Regions from separate parts of the Arthrobacter sp. TE12232 genome, predicted to be linked through region 2. Evidence: predicted binding sites of a transcription regulator. Region 2 holds the regulator's gene; the other holds the start of a gene.
The links. Region 2 encodes LexA, which represses DNA repair genes until DNA is damaged. Its sites were predicted from a motif close to TCGAACANNTGTTCGA; they were not measured.
Positions count from the first base shown of each region.

Region 1: the regulator LexA is predicted to act here: its motif matches at 1,479-1,494, upstream of ACVWZ7_RS03755 (LysM peptidoglycan-binding domain-containing protein).

Region 1 is NZ_JBSSFK010000001.1:842,672-846,073, forward strand. It holds gene ACVWZ7_RS03745 (polyprenyl synthetase family protein) at 1-631, shown strand, start outside; gene ACVWZ7_RS03750 (Rv2175c family DNA-binding protein) at 845-1,198, opposite strand; gene ACVWZ7_RS03755 (LysM peptidoglycan-binding domain-containing protein) at 1,620-3,023, shown strand; gene ACVWZ7_RS03760 (protein kinase domain-containing protein) at 3,129-3,402, shown strand, end outside.
Region 2 is NZ_JBSSFK010000001.1:964,267-967,668, forward strand. It holds gene ACVWZ7_RS04270 (histidinol-phosphate transaminase) at 1-442, opposite strand, end outside; gene ACVWZ7_RS04275 (LysM peptidoglycan-binding domain-containing protein) at 511-900, opposite strand; gene lexA (transcriptional repressor LexA) at 1,254-2,003, shown strand; gene ACVWZ7_RS04285 (ATP-dependent DNA helicase) at 2,084-3,402, opposite strand, start outside.

The sequences.
Region 1 (3,402 bases), 120 kb from region 2:
ACACCGCGCCGCGTCCGGTAGCCCCGCGCGGCTGATCTTCAACCTCATGCGCGCCGAAGTGATGGCCGGGCAGTATCTGGACATCCTCGAAGAGGTCGCCGGGCCGCGGCGGGACCGCGCCGGTGCGGTCAGCCGGGCCCAGTCCATCATTCGGTTCAAGTCGGCCAAGTACTCCACGGAGCACCCGCTCGCGCTGGGGGGCGCCCTTGCCGGTGCCGGCGACGAGCTGCTGCGCGGCTATTCAGCTTTTGCCCTGCCGCTCGGCGAAGCGTTCCAGTTGCGCGACGACGTCCTTGGCGTCTTCGGCGACCCTGTCACCACCGGCAAACCTGCCGGTGACGATCTGCGCGAGGGCAAGCGCACGGTCCTGGTCGCGTTCGCCCTGGACCAGGCCTCGCCGGCCGAATCGGAGTTCATCGATGCCAAGCTCGGCAACCCCGAGCTCAGCGATGCCGACATTGCGGAGATCCGGCGGATCATCGTGGACTGCGGGGCGCTCCAGGCCACGGAAGTACTCATTGAGGAGTTCGGGAAGGCGGCCTTTGCCGCCCTGGATCTCCTGCCGCTGGAGGAGCTGCCCAAGACCGCGCTCCGCAAACTGGCGGAAGCCACGGTCAGCCGCGCCGCCTGACCCGGGCCCGGCCCCGGACCCCGGGCCGGGAAGACGCGAAACGGGCCGTGCACAGCGACATGCGCTGTACACGGCCCGCAACTGCCAAAACGCCACGTGTTCGATACGTGTTAAGACGTATTAGATGCGTGTTAAACAGGACTGGCAGTGATGAAGACGACCGGACCTCGTTGAGGCTGCCGGTGCGATCAGTTCATGACTGCCAGGGTGCTCCTACCAGGCCAGGGACTGTGCCCGGCGGCGGATTTCTGTCTTGCGGCCTTCACGGAGGGCATCGATCGGCCGGCCCCGCAGGGATTCGTCCGGAGTGAAGAGCCAGCTGATCAGTTCCTCGTCCGAGTATCCGGCGTCCGAGAGGACAACGATGGTGCCCTTCAGGCTCTCCACTGCGTGGCCGTCCTGGATGAAAGCCGCCGGTACGGACCGGATGCGCCGGTCGCCGATTCTCACGGCCGCCAGCGCACGCTCGTCCAGAAGTGCATGGACCTTGGTAATAGATACGTTCAGAAGCTGTGCGACATCGGGCAGGGGCAGCCATTCGCCCACGAGGCTTTCTACATTACTCACGGATAAAGATTGCCACGGCGGGGGCCCCGCCGCCTAGTCGGGGTCCGGGTAAATGCCAGCCCGTCATAGCCAACCGGCCACGCCGGGAATGCTGCTCCGCTCCACCCGAAGTCCCGCCGGGACTCTCCGGGACTCTCCGGAACTCCGCCGGACTGCCCGGGCGCTCCCGCAGCACCAACAGGATCCGTATAAGGGACTGACAAGGGGCTCCCCTGGGTGTCCGACGCAACTGCGTGCGGAGGCCGACGTGCCGACACGGCGAAAATCGCTTTGCGGAATATCAAACAGTTCTTGTGCTAATTGCCAATTCATGAGACATTCACATAGATCACATTTGTAACAGAAATAACTTTTGTCACACTGGTAACACCAGTTGTACCGGCCTGACCGCAGCGTTGCCGCTGAGAAGAGGATCTTTCCAATGACAACCTCACGTGCGCCACAGCACCACCCGAGGCCCAGCCTGCCGCTGATCGCGGCGACGACGGCGGCGCTTCCCGCCGTCGTGCTTTCCTCCCTGGCGATCGCCCAGCCTGCGGCTGCCGAACCCCGTGCGCGTGCGGTCCCGGCAACCCTCGCGGCCGCCATGCGTGCACAGGCGAAAGCTGAGGTGGCCACGTCCCTCAAGGCGGCAGTGATTCCCGCCGCTTCCGTGCCGGTCACGCTGCCCAGCGCCCTGCGGCCGGCGCAGTCGGCGGTTCCCGCCCAGTACACGATCGCCCGCGGCGACACCATCAGCGCCGTTGCCGGCCGCTACGGCCTGGACACCTACGCCGTGCTCAAGCTGAACAATCTGCAGGCCAACACCATCATTTACCCCGGGCAGAAGATCAAGCTCACGGGGTCCACGGCAGCCACACCGACCGCTTCAAAGCCGGCCGCTTCCGCCTCAGTGACGTCGGCCCAGGCCAGCGTCTACGTCGTGAAGTCCGGCGACACCCTGAGCGCCATCGCCGCCCGCCACGGCGTTGGGCTGTCCGAGGTCTTCAAGTGGAACGGGCTCGGTATGGGCTCCGTCATCTATCCCGGCCAGAAGGTCAAGGTTGGCGGCGGTTCCAGCACGCAGGCGCCGTCCGCTCCCGCGGCACCGGCCCCGGCAGCCCCGTCGAAGCCCGCAACGGCGCCGGCCAGCTCCGGTTCCTACACCATCAAGTCCGGCGACACCCTCTCCGGCATCGCGGCTCGCAACGGCGTCCGGCTCTCCGACGTCCTGTCCGCCAACCGGCTGACGATGTCGAGCATTATCTACCCGGGCCAGAAGCTTGTCATCCCGGGCGCGTCCACCCTCTCCCCGGCCTCGACGACGCCTGCCGCGACCCAGCCTGCCGCAACGACGCCGCTCGTGCCCAGCACGTTCCTCGGGTTCACCTACCCGGCTGCGGTGGTCAGCTCGGCCAACCAGAACAAGGCGCTGCTCAACGCTTCCCCCGTCCCCACCCGCGAACAGATGAAGTCGATCGTGGCGGACACGGCACGGCGTATGGGCGTCGACGCCAGCCTGGCCCTCGCCTTTGCGTACCAGGAATCAGGCTTCAACCAGCGCGCAGTGTCCCCGGCCAACGCGATCGGCACCATGCAGGTCATCCCGTCCTCGGGCGAGTGGGCCTCGGAGCTGGTGGGCCGCAAGCTGAACCTGCTGGATCCGTACGACAACGCCACGGCAGGCGTTGCGATCATCCGTCAGCTGGTGCGCACCAGCTCTGATCTGGACAATGCGATCGCCGGTTACTACCAGGGCCAGTACTCGGTCAGCCAGAACGGCATGTACGAGGACACCAAGGCCTATGTCGCCGCCATCAACGCCAACCGGACGCTGTTCAGCTAAATACAGGGTTCCGCTAAATACAGGCTCCCGCACGGCGGACCTCTTCGCTACGGGCCCGGATCGCATGTTGGTCCGGGCCCGTTTCTGTCCACCGACTAGGATTGTATGGTGCAGGAATACGTGTCGGACGCTCTCGTCGGGAACCTGGTGGACAATCGCTACCGGGTTCAATCCAAGCTTGCCCGCGGCGGGATGTCCACCGTGTACCTCGCCACGGACCAGCGCCTCGAGCGCGATGTCGCCCTGAAGGTGCTCCATCCCCACCTGGCCGACGATCCGCAGTTCCTGGATCGGCTGGGACGCGAAGCCAAAGCCGCAGCCCGGCTCTCCCATCCCCACGTGGTGGGCGTCCTGGACCAGGGCGAAGACGGCCCCCTTG
Region 2 (3,402 bases):
CGCTGAGCCCGTAGTCCGCCGTGCGGGCGCCGACGATGTACTCCGTGTCCGTGCCGGCGGCCAGCAGCGGGTACATCGAGTATGTGGGAGGGAAACCGAGGGCCGTCCGGCCGGGGCCGCCAAAGGCCTGGAGGATTTGCTGAAGAACTTCGTTGGAGCCGTTCGCGGCCCAGATGTTCTCCGCGCCCAGACCGTGGCCAAGGTACTCGGCCAGGGCTTCCCGCAATTCGGTGAACTCCCGGTCCGGATACCGGTTAAGCCCGGCTGCGGCGGCGCTGACAGCCTCAGTGATAGCGGCGCGGACGTCGGCCGGGACACCATGCGTGTTCTCGTTGACGTTGAGCAGAATGGGGACGTCCAGCTGGGGTGCGCCATACGGTCGCAGGCCGCGCAGATTGGTTCGGAGGGGCAGTCGGTTGAGGCGCTCAAGCTGGTCAGTCACGTGACCAGTTTAAGTGGAAGCGGGACGGGCGCTGAAACTGTGACGCCCGGGACGGGCGCCGGCGGTACCTACTTGGACGGAACGAACAGCTGCTGGCCCGGCATTACACGCGCAGCGTCAAGGTTGTTCAGTTGCACGATATCGGCCACGACGTCCCGGGGATCGCGTTCCGGCGCGACGGTCCCCGCAATGGCCCAGAGGGACTCCCCCGGCTGGACCGTCACGGAAACAGTGGGCGTCACATTGAGCTGGTCCGCGGAATCCGCCGCCTTGGCCGGAGCGTTGAGGAATCCGCTGAACGACAAGATGAGCGCTGCCAGCAGGATCAGCGGGATCCCGAAGAAGACGAACCGTCCGCGCCGGGTGAGCCGCAGCGGCGCCTGCTTCGGCCGCCGGGTGACCCCGCGGTCCGTGATGCTGTGATCAAAAGTGCTGTGAAACGCGCTTGCTGCTGACATGAACTGAGCCCTCCTGGACCATACGGTGCCGCCGGCGTTCTCCACATACTCGCCGCCAACCGGCCGAACCTTCGAACATAGAACCGAAAAATGCACTCGACTCACAAATCCTTGAATAGAACACATATTCGAACTTTGCTAGTTCTGTTTTAGCACTTAGTAACGAACGATGTCGAGACTCGCTAGAACAAATGTTTGAAAAAGCTCTGCCGCTGGCCTACTTTTGAGGGAAAGAACAACAGCTTGTGAACTCGTTCATCGGTAGTTGATCAGGAGGGTCTGACATTTCAGGCCGGAAGTTCCCGGTGACAGCAGCCACGGCGGCCGGGTGGAACGGAAAGGCGTTGGCGAACATGGCAGCACAAGCCACCGGCGGCCGGGCCAGTTCACGGAGCGCCCAGCCTGCACGGGCCCCCAAGAGCCTGACCGTCCGGCAGAAGAAAATCCTGGAAACGATCCAGCGCTCCGTCAGTGACAACGGCTACCCGCCGTCCATGCGCGAAATCGGCGACACCGTCGGACTCGCCAGCCTGTCGAGCGTGACCCATCAGCTGTCCCAACTGGAAAAGCTCGGGTACCTGCGTCGCGACCCAAAGCGTCCAAGGGCCATGGAAGTGCTCATGCCGCTGACCCTGGACGAGGGTACGAGGGCCATTTCGGGCGTCGAGAAGTCCAGCGGCCTCCGGGCCGTAGGTGGCCTCTCCGTGACGGAACTCGCCAGCGCCACCGACACGGCAATGGTGCCGTTCGTCGGACGCATCGCGGCCGGCGGACCGATCCTCGCCGACCAGGTGGTGGAGGACGTCATGCCCCTGCCGCGCCAGCTGGTGGGCCACGGCGAACTCTTTATGCTCAAGGTGGCCGGCGACTCGATGATCGATGCCGCCATCTGCGACGGCGACTGGGTGGTTGTCCGCCGCCAGGGTGACGCCGTGAACGGCGACATCGTAGCCGCGCTGCTCGATGATGAAGCAACGGTCAAGACGTTCCGCCAGCGCGACGGTCACACCTGGCTGCTGCCGCAAAACACCCAGTACGAGCCCATCCTCGGCGACCACGCCGTGATCATGGGCAAGGTCGTCTCGGTGCTCCGCTCCCTCTAGCCACCCCGTGGCAGGCCTCCCGGGGTAGCCATCCCCGGGACGGCTTCCAGGGGCCGGAGCCGCGGCTCCGGCCCCTGCTTTTAGTCCTTTCCGGAGTCCTTCGCCAGGCGCTTCAAGGCGGCCACGGCGATCGAAGGATCCGTGGTGGGCCAGAACGGCGGAAGCGCGGCGCGGAGGAACCCGCCGTAGCGCTCCGTGGACAGCCTCGAATCCAGCACCGCCACCACACCCTTGTCCGAGGTCGAGCGGATCAGCCGGCCGGCGCCCTGCGCCAGGCGGATTGCGGCGTGCGTGGCCGAGACGGACATGAAGCCGTTGCCGCCGGCCTGCGCCACCGCACGGGAACGTGCTGTCATGAGCGGGTCGTCCGGCCGCGGGAACGGAATCCTGTCAATGACCACCAGGCGGCAGGACACCCCGGGAACGTCGACACCCTGCCACAGGGACATCGTGCCGAACAAACATGTGTCCGGCTCGTCGGCAAACTGCCGCACGAGCGCCGTCATGCTCGACTCCCCCTGACACAGGATGCTGAGGCCCAGCCGTGGCCGCATCGCCTCGGCGGCCTCCTCCGCCGCCCGCCGGGAGGAAAACAAGCACAGGGCGCCCCCGCCGGAGGCACGGATCAGTTTCTCGAGTTCGTCCAGGGCCTCCGGGGACGTGCCGCGGCCGGGCTTGGGCAGGTGCTGGGCGACATAGAGGATGCCCTGCTTCGGATAGTCGAACGGGGACCCGACGTCGACGCCGGTCCAGCTCGGGGCGCCGCTGCCGACCAGGCCGAGGCCTCCGGCGGCCGGCTCGAACGCCGCCCCGATGGCGAGCGTGGCGGATGTCAGGATGACGGTGTGGTCCGCGAACAGTCCTTCACGCAACCGCCCCGCGACGCTCAACGGAGCCACATTGATCAAGGCCGGCGCGGTCTCGTCCGGCTGGGAGTAGCCCTGCGCCGGGTCGAAGCTGCTATTGCGGGAGAACCACACGACTTCGCGGTTTTCCCGCGCGGCCAGGAGGCGTTCGCAGAGTTCCAGGATGACCATGAGGCGGGACCGGGCGAGCTGGCGACCGCCGTCGGCCGTCGTGGAGCTGTCCCCCTTGGAATCGGAGAGCGCGGCGCGGCAGGCGTCGCGCAACTGGTCGATGCAGTCCAGCTGCTCGGTGTTCAGGCCGTTGGGCATCAACCCGCTGGGGACGCCGTCGATGGCGAGTTCCAGGTGGGAGGCGGCATTGTTCAGGGCGTCCACGGTGATGCCGGTGTGCTTCCGGGCCCCGGAGGCAGCGGCGTGGACCATCGCGACGGAGAGCTGGCCGGAGACTGCGCCTGTGACGCGGTCCTGCAGTTCGTGGGCCTCGTCCACCACCACGACGTCGTACTCGGGCAGGACCGCCAGGCCTTCGAACG